Regions from separate parts of the Paenisporosarcina sp. P4_D4 genome, predicted to be linked through region 1. Evidence: predicted binding sites of a transcription regulator. Region 1 holds the regulator's gene; the other holds the start of a gene.

Region 1 (4,439 bases):
TTCATTTTGCACGATTTGTTGTGCCAAACCTTCAGCGATGGCTGTTTTACCGACACCCGGTTCCCCAATAAGAACAGGGTTGTTTTTCGTACGACGTGATAGCACTTCAATGACACGCGTGATTTCTTTGCTACGTCCAATGACTGGATCCAAGCTTCCTTCGCGTGCAATTTGTGTTAAATCACGAGCCAAGCTATCAAGCGTTGGTGTGCTCGCAGCAGGATTGTTTCCGCTGTTCGCTTGAACATGATCGTTGCTACCCAGTAATTGCAGCACTTGTTGACGTGCTTTATTCAAGCTGACACCTGAATTGTTAAGCACACGAGCCGCTACACCTTCACCTTCGCGAATCAATGCCAGCAATAAATGCTCTGTGCCGATGTATGAATGGCCCAGTTTACGCGATTCGTCTACTGATAACTCAATGACTTTCTTCGCACGTGGTGTGTAATGAACGATTGGACCTACGTCACCAGTTCCCATTCCTACCAGTTCTTCAATGCCTTCTTCAATCATTTGCGGGCTGACTTCGATTGCTTCCATTGCTTTTGCAGCAATTCCGCCACCCTCTCGAATTAAGCCTAATAATATATGTTCAGTACCAATTGACTCGTGCTTCATACGAATGGCTTCTTCTTGAGCTAATTGGAGTACTTTTTGTGCGCGTTGTGTAAATCGATTAAACATCATGAGGTTCCTCTCCTTCATTGTCTAAATTATTGTCTACTTGCAACCGTTCCCTAAACAACTTTGCCCGAAACACATCGCGTTCTTCGGGTTGCAGGGACGTATCTGCATACTTCTGTAAAAAACCTGGTTGCATGAAAACCATGCATTCATTCAAAATTGAAACATCGACACCTTTAATCAAACCTAGATCGATGCCAAGACGCACGTCTGATAAACAGCGTCCCGCTTCTTCTGTTGTTAAAAGCCGTGCATACGTCAAAACACCAAGTGAACGATACAGACGATCTTCCAATACATTCGGTCTCGTATGTAAGAGAGCCGCTCTTGCTTCACGTTCTTTTTGAATAATTTGTTCAGTGATGCTTTGCAAATCAGTTAAGATATCTTCTTCTGATTTCCCGAGAGTTGTTTGATTTGATACTTGATACACATTGCCGAGGGCTTCACTACCTTCTCCGTAGATGCCGCGTACGACCATCCCGAGACGTGTAATCGCCGTTACAATACGATCCATTTGCTTTGTCATCGTGAGTGCTGGTAAATGCATCATCACCGATGCCCGTAGGCCAGTGCCCGTATTCGTCGGACAACTCGTTAAATAGCCAAACTGTTCATCAAATGCATAGGGCAGTTCTTTTTCAAGGACGTCATCTATATGGTTTGCCTGACGCCATGCTTCGTTTAACTGCATTCCCGGGAAAATACATTGTATGCGAATATGATCTTCTTCATTGACCATCACACTGACCGCTTCATCATCTGATAATAAAACGGACCCTGCTATTTCCGAGTGAGCCAATTTCGGACTGATTAAATGCTTTTCAACCAGCACTTGCCGATTGAGCGCAGATAGCTCTTTTATATCTATATACGAAAAGGTCGACTCAAGTTCCGCTTCTGCATCAAGTAAAACTGAAGAAATCGCTTGATCTACTTGCAGCGCTTCATTTTCCGTAAAAGAAAGTGGAAATCGGTAACCTGTTAAATTTCGGGCGAGCCGGATTCTCGTGCTCATCACGATATCTGCATGCTCTCCCTCGCCGGCCATCCAACTTGTAACGGAATTATTTAGAAAACGTTCAATGGACATCGCGGTTTTCACCTCCGCTTTTCAGCTGTTCCTCTAACGAGCGAGCTTCATCCCGAAGTCGTGCCGCCTCTTCAAAATTTTCAATCTCAATCGCCGTGCGCATGGACGTGCGAATTGCTTCAATTTGTTTTTTTAATTGCAGTGTTTGGCCAAATGTACCTGGCGCTTTTCCCACATGTTTCACATTGCCGTTGTGCAATTTTTTGAAGACGTCCGGTAATTGTTCGTGAAAACTTTCATAACAATGTGCACACCCAAACTTCCCTTGGTTTAAAAACTGTCGGAATGTCCATCCACATGAACTGCATGTCTTAGCTTCTGGTTGAGGTTTTTGTTGCACTTGTTTGCTTTCCGGGACGCCAAACCAATTGGACAATAACTGATGTAGCGAAAGTGGATCCTGCTGAAAATCCAAATGAAACGGATGGAAATTTTTTGCGCAGACCTCACAATAATGTCGTTGCACCTGTTCTCCATTTTGTATTTGCGTCACGGTAACTTTTGCCGGACGATGTTTACAATTCTCACAAATCATCTCGCGCTCGCCTCACTTTAACTGTTCATACTTGAATGTCATAAGCATCGCTTGCAATATGCGTGAACGCAATTCATCTCGATGCGGCAATGGGGTATTGAGGGTTGTACGATCGAGTGCCGCGAGCATCATTTTCGCCTCACGCTTCGTCACTACATTCTCATCGATTAAACGAAAGATAATATCTTCCGTCATCGTTTGAGAAGCTCCACGCTCTAAACTTGCCAGAATGGTTTCAATTAAATCAGCCTTCGTATGAGCGCGTACCCGAACTATTCGAATATACCCCCCGCCCCCCCGCTTACTTTCAACGAGGTAACCACGGTCAGCGGTGAAGCGCGTATTAATCACATAATTAATTTGTGAAGGCACACATTGAAACTGCTCCGCAATCTCACTGCGCTTTATCTCAACATGCCCTTTTTCATCTAATTCGATAACTTTCTTTAAATACCCTTCAATAATATCTGATATATTCCGCATGCAATCACCTCCTGATCAATTAACTCTGAGTGCGATTAAGGTTAGTGGCTATATTTCACGTGGGCATCCCAATAGGATGCACCATGTACCTGACTTTGACTAACTTTGACTTTATTATATAAGGGGAGATAGGAAGTGTGCAATTCATATGCTTTCGTTCCGTTTTTTCTAAAATAAAAAGCTATTTCTTAAGTGAAAATTATAGCAAGAATATTCAGATATTATTAATCTTATTGACTAGTATACTTGGATAGTGTGACGATTTCACCGCCTACTTTGAGTTTGTGAAAATTTATCAATCAAACGAGCAAGATTATCGCTCAAACACGTCTCACATCCTAGTTACTTTTAGAGACATGATTAATGGTTTTTATTTCCGCTACGCTCCTGTTACACAAAAAAGTACCATCCTTTTATGCAAGGATGGCACTTCTATTAAAACAGCATGAAAGCAATCGGCGTAACAATGATTAAAGTCAGAATGACACGTTGAACCCAGATAACGATTAATTTCGGTATTGAAATCGGAATTTCTGTTGCCACGATGCAAGGAACAACTGCAGAGAAGAAAATGATGGACGATATAGATACAACCGCAATTACGAATTTTACAATCATCCCCGATTTCACAACCAGCAATGCAGGTAGGAACATTTCAGCTATTCCAAGTGCACTTGCTTTTGCGACTAGCATCGGTTCAGGAAGCTGCAAAATGTAGGTGAACGGATAGAAGATGTAACCGATCCAGTCAAATATCGGCGTGAATTCTGCTAACACTAAACCAAGTAATCCAATTGATAAAATTGATGGTAAAATCGCCATAGCCATTAATAAACCGTCTCGCAAGTTCTCCCATATGTTCGCAAGTAAACTAGGTGATTGTTTAACGGTTTCCTGCGCTTCATTCCAAGCGGCTGTCAAGCGACTTCCTTCAGGTTTCACCTCTGGCTGTGGCACACTGCCTTCATAATAATCGTCTTTAATACGATTCAGCGGCCAGATGCGAGTTGTAATTGCCGTCACGATGAACGTGACGATTAGTGTTACCCAAAAGTACAAATTCCACATATCCATTAAGCCAAGTGTTTTCGCAACGATAACCATGAACGTAGCAGATACAGTCGAGAAGCCCGTTGCAATAATTGCTGCTTCTCGTGCTGTGTATTTCCCTTCTTTATAAACACGATTCGTTATTAGCAAGCCCAATGAATATGAACCAACGAAAGAAGCTACTGCATCAATTGCAGATCGACCTGGTGTTCGCCAAATTGGTCGCATAATCGGTTGCATGAGAACCCCAATAAATTCAAGTAATCCATAACCTACTAATAATGCTAAAAATACCGCCCCGATTGGGACTAATAAACCTACGGAAATGACTAATTTATCGAACAAGAATGGTCCCATATCAGGAGCAAATAACCACGCCGGACCAAATCCAAAAACAATCATAATCCCAACGACTAAACCTATGATTTTAAAGAATGAAAACACCATGTTGACGGTCGATTTTTTCCAAGTCCCCGAGTAAAACGGGTATAATGCACCAGCTAGAATAAGTATTAATGAGTAATATGGTAAAACCCCAGTTGCATTTGCTTGAATCCATGACACGATGTGGTCAAGCATGATTGAATTTTT
Region 2 (4,439 bases), on a different contig from region 1:
CTTCAACATTACTACCGGGAGTTAAGTTCCCACCAAGGAGCGCTTTTGCTACAGCTGTTTCAACGTGTCGCTGAATAAAGCGACGCAATGGGCGTGCCCCAAACGCTGCATCCGTTCCCTCACTAACCACCCAATCAATCAATGGCTGGGTGAAAGTAATTGTGATTTCCTGCTCTTTCAACCGATTTGCTAATTGCGCCAAATACTTCTCCGTAATTGACGTGAAGTGAGAACCTTTTAATGAATGAAACAAAACAATTTCATCCATTCGGTTCAATAATTCTGGTTTAAAATGTGTTCGAAGTGCAGTCATCACCAAAGACTCCGCTTGGTCGCTATCTTCCAACAAATATTGTGATCCAATATTTGAAGTCAGAATCACTACAGTATTTGCGAAGTTGACGACCCGCCCTTGACTGTCCGTAATCCTTCCATCATCCAAAAGCTGGAGTAAGATATTAGCGACATCAGGATGTGCTTTTTCTATTTCATCGAGCAAAACGACCGAATATGGATTACGTCTTACCATTTCTGTCAGTTGCCCACCTTCTTCATAGCCGATATATCCTGGAGGAGCTCCTACAAGACGTGATACGCTGTGTTTCTCCATATATTCGGACATATCAATGCGGATGAAATGATCTTCGGAATCAAATAAATTGGCAGCTAATGCCTTGGCAAGCTCTGTTTTTCCTACACCGGTTGGCCCCAGGAATAAAAATGAACCAATTGGTTTTGTAGGATCTTTAATACCCGCACGTGCACGCCAAACAGCAACAGCTTCCGTTACAAATTGGACTGCTTGATCCTGCCCCACTACACGTTCCTGTAATGTTTCCTTCAGTCTAAGAAGCTTATCTCTTTCTCCTTCAACTAATTTCATCACGGGTATTCCTGTCCATCGGGAAACGATTGAAGCAATTTCCTCCGAAGTCACTTCTTCGCGAAGTAAACGATTTTCAGAAGTTGATTCAAGCGCAGACTCAAGTTCAGCAATTTCTTTTTCGAGCGTCGGTATTTTGCCATGTCGAAGCTCGGCTGCTTTATTTAAGTCGTAGCTATTTTCCGCCAGTTCCAGATCTCGTCGGTAACCATCCATTAGCTCACGTTTCTTTTGAATGTGCTGAAGGGATTCTTTCTCTGTGGACCATTGATTACGCATAGACTCGGTGGACGTTTTCAATTCATCGAGTTCCTGTCGTATTTTAGATAAACGTTGTTGACTTGCCTGATCTTTTTCCTTCATCAATGCTTGTTCTTCTATTTCCAATTGCATCATTCTTCTTGTCACTTCATCCAGTTCCTGCGGCATGGAATCAATTTCTGTTCGGATCATAGCACATGCTTCATCCACTAAATCAATTGCTTTATCCGGCAAAAATCGTTCCGTTAAATAACGGTCAGACAATTGTGCTGCTGCAACAATCGCCCGGTCATGTATGCGTACAGCATGGTGCAATTCAAAACGTTCTTTTAATCCACGTAAAATCGACACGGTATCTTCAACAGAAGGTTCCCGTACCAAAACTTGTTGGAAACGTCTCTCCAGTGCCGGGTCCTTTTCGATATACATTCGGTACTCATCAAGCGTTGTTGCACCGATACAATGCAATTCTCCACGTGCCAACATAGGTTTAAGCATATTGCCCGCATCCATCGCACCTTCTGTTTTTCCGGCACCGACAATAGTGTGAATCTCATCAATGAAAAGAATAATGCGTCCTTCACTATCTTTAACTTCTTTTAGCACCGCTTTTAATCGTTCTTCAAACTCACCGCGGTATTTAGCACCTGCAATCAATGAACCCATATCCAGTTCATAAATATCACGTTCCTTCAATCCTTCAGGAACATCCTTCCGTACGATTCGCTGTGCCAATCCCTCAACTATCGCTGTTTTACCAACACCCGGTTCCCCTATCAGCACCGGATTGTTTTTAGTTTTTCTAGAAAGAATTCGAATGACGTGTCTGATTTCCTGATCTCGCCCGATAACGGGATCCATTTTTCCATTACGAGCCTGTTCTACTAAATTGCGACCATACAGTTCCAGTGGTCTTTTCTGTTCTTGTTGCTGTTGCATATTCACGCCACTCCTTGTTTGACCTTTTTTGACTAATTGATTTTATTATAGGATGCTAGGAGGAATATTGTAAAGAAATGTGCATGGGATTTTTGTGGCGCATAATGTTTGTTTGGTGAATTTCGTTGTTTAATTGGGGAAGCATTCATTAGAAATTAAAATGCTATGTTAACCTTTACAGTGGTTTATCGTACATTTACGCTGACCGCATGAGCCAAAAAGGATATAAACCATATACTTGAGGGTCTGATACTTCACGCTCTTGCGGCTTGCTAGGCGCAAATGTACTCTCTTGTTTTCAATTCAATATCCACAACTTTCTATAATAATGGCATAAAAAATCCACTCACTTAACTGTGAGTGGATGAATGGAATATTTTATCTGACACCGAGTGCCATTTTTGCGTAGCGGGACATATTGTCTTTTGACCAGCCTGGAGTCCACACAATATTGACATCGACTTCTTTAACTTCCGGTAATTCGTATAATGCAGTTTTTACTTGATCAACAATCATTGGGCCCATTGGGCAACCAAGTGAAGTTAATGTCATAGTCACGACTGCAAATCCATCTTCTGATAAATCCACATCATAAACAAGTCCAAGGTTTACAATATCAATACCAAGTTCTGGGTCAATAACATTTTCTAGTGCACCCATCATGCTGTCGCGCATATCTTGATCCATGTTCATACCCCTCTCTAACTAACGTATATATTCATCATAACAAATGCAGCTTACTGAGACAAATAGTGTGCGATGAAGCTGGTTGATTCCAGCATCCCTTTTCTTGAAACGGCATGACCCGCCGATTTATCCGTCATAAATTGGAAACGTTCAGGATCGTGCACATATGATTTTTTCAACGCATTGAAAAAGTTAAAGGTAGGTTCATAAGGAACCACATTATCTTGAACCCCATGCCAGAAAAATACTGGCCGGCCATTCAATGCACTCGGGTTTAAAGTAAGATCGAATTTTCTTAACGTATCAAACATATGCATACGCTCCACGTCAGTAATCGGTAATTTAAAGCCACGTGCTTCATACTGAGCCATTTGTGCCTTCGCCAAATGGACATATCCTGGAGAACCCATCATTACGGCAGCCGTGTCTATCCACGGATAAACATTCAGGCACCCTAATGTTTCAATGCCACCCATTGATGTCCCAGCTAGTCCTATTTTCGTATGGTCCATTATTAAGTTTTGTTCAATTAATTGTTCTCTTAACATAGCTACTTCTTCAATAGATGTTAAAATTATTTCCCAGAAGCGCAGTGACAATTGAATTTCATCAAGCTTTTCTTGTCTCTCTCCATGCAAATGGGCATCAGGCAGTATCACTCGAAAGCCTTTCTCGGCCAATTGGTAGGCATAATGTAAGTTGTGTTCTTTAGCACTTGTGAAGCCATGAAGAAAAATCACGACTGGTACCTGTTGTTCCCGTAGGGATTCTTTGTATACATGTAATAGTGGAATATGTCCCCACCGCTCATTTTCAACGTTCACTTTTCCACTTCCTTCGTATCTAATACTTGTTATCGTAGCAAAACAAATCAAAAACTTCAAAAATGAAGTTGGATTTTTTTGACTAATGGATGTCCATGACGATACACTTTACTCTAATAGGAAAGGAGTCATTTAACATGCAACCTCATTTAATCGTTTTGGATCTTGATGGAACATTATTAACAGATGAAAAAGTCATTTCTGAAAAGACTTTACATACGTTATTTAAAGCAAAAGAAAAAGGTCATGAAATAATGATCGCGACTGGACGACCTTATCGTGCCAGTGAAGTTTACTACCACCAGTTAAAAATGCAAACACCCATTGTCAATTTTAATGGTGCCTTTGTCCATCATCCCACTGACCATACATGGAATTCGATTCATGAACCCATTAATTTGAAAGTTGTAAACGAAGTGATTGATGCCATTCATGATTATAAATTTCATAACATTATTGCCGAAGTTATGGATGATGTTTACTTGCACTATCATGATGAGAAACTGCTCGACATTTTCAGCTTCGGAAAACCACAAGTAACAACAGGTGATATTCGAAATTATTTAAAGACCGACCCTACCAGTTTGCTTATTCATGCAGAAGAGCATGAAGTTCCTGCCATCCGTCAACACTTACATGATGTACATGCAGAAGTGATTGATCACAGAAGATGGGGCGCGCCATGGCATGTAATTGAAATTGTACGCAGCGGCCTAAATAAAGCTGTAGGTATTTCGCATGTATCGAAACACTTGAATATTCCAAAGGAACGCATTATTGCATTTGGTGACGAAGACAATGATTTAGAGATGATTGAATATGCTGGAACCGGCGTTGCTATGGGC

Evidence for each region. The regulator CtsR, encoded in region 1, represses protease genes until heat stress. The targets are predictions, from matches to a motif close to ATGGTCAATAAAGGTCAAACA.
Region 2: a site for CtsR is predicted at 2,099-2,119, ahead of AC1DSL_RS06060 (ATP-dependent Clp protease ATP-binding subunit). Genes of this name have one in related genera too.

What each region holds. Positions count from the first base shown of each region.
Region 1 covers NZ_JBFUIO010000004.1:21,347-25,785, reverse strand. Annotated here, with positions in the region: gene clpC (ATP-dependent protease ATP-binding subunit ClpC) at 1-690, opposite strand, end outside; gene AC1DSL_RS02370 (protein arginine kinase) at 680-1,780, opposite strand; gene AC1DSL_RS02365 (UvrB/UvrC motif-containing protein) at 1,770-2,315, opposite strand; gene AC1DSL_RS02360 (CtsR family transcriptional regulator) at 2,328-2,798, opposite strand; gene AC1DSL_RS02355 (YjiH family protein) at 3,234-4,439, opposite strand, start outside.
Region 2 covers NZ_JBFUIO010000014.1:41,425-45,863, reverse strand. Annotated here, with positions in the region: gene AC1DSL_RS06060 (ATP-dependent Clp protease ATP-binding subunit) at 1-2,083, opposite strand, end outside; gene AC1DSL_RS06055 (metal-sulfur cluster assembly factor) at 2,462-2,770, opposite strand; gene AC1DSL_RS06050 (prolyl oligopeptidase family serine peptidase) at 2,821-3,594, opposite strand; gene AC1DSL_RS06045 (Cof-type HAD-IIB family hydrolase) at 3,732-4,439, shown strand, end outside.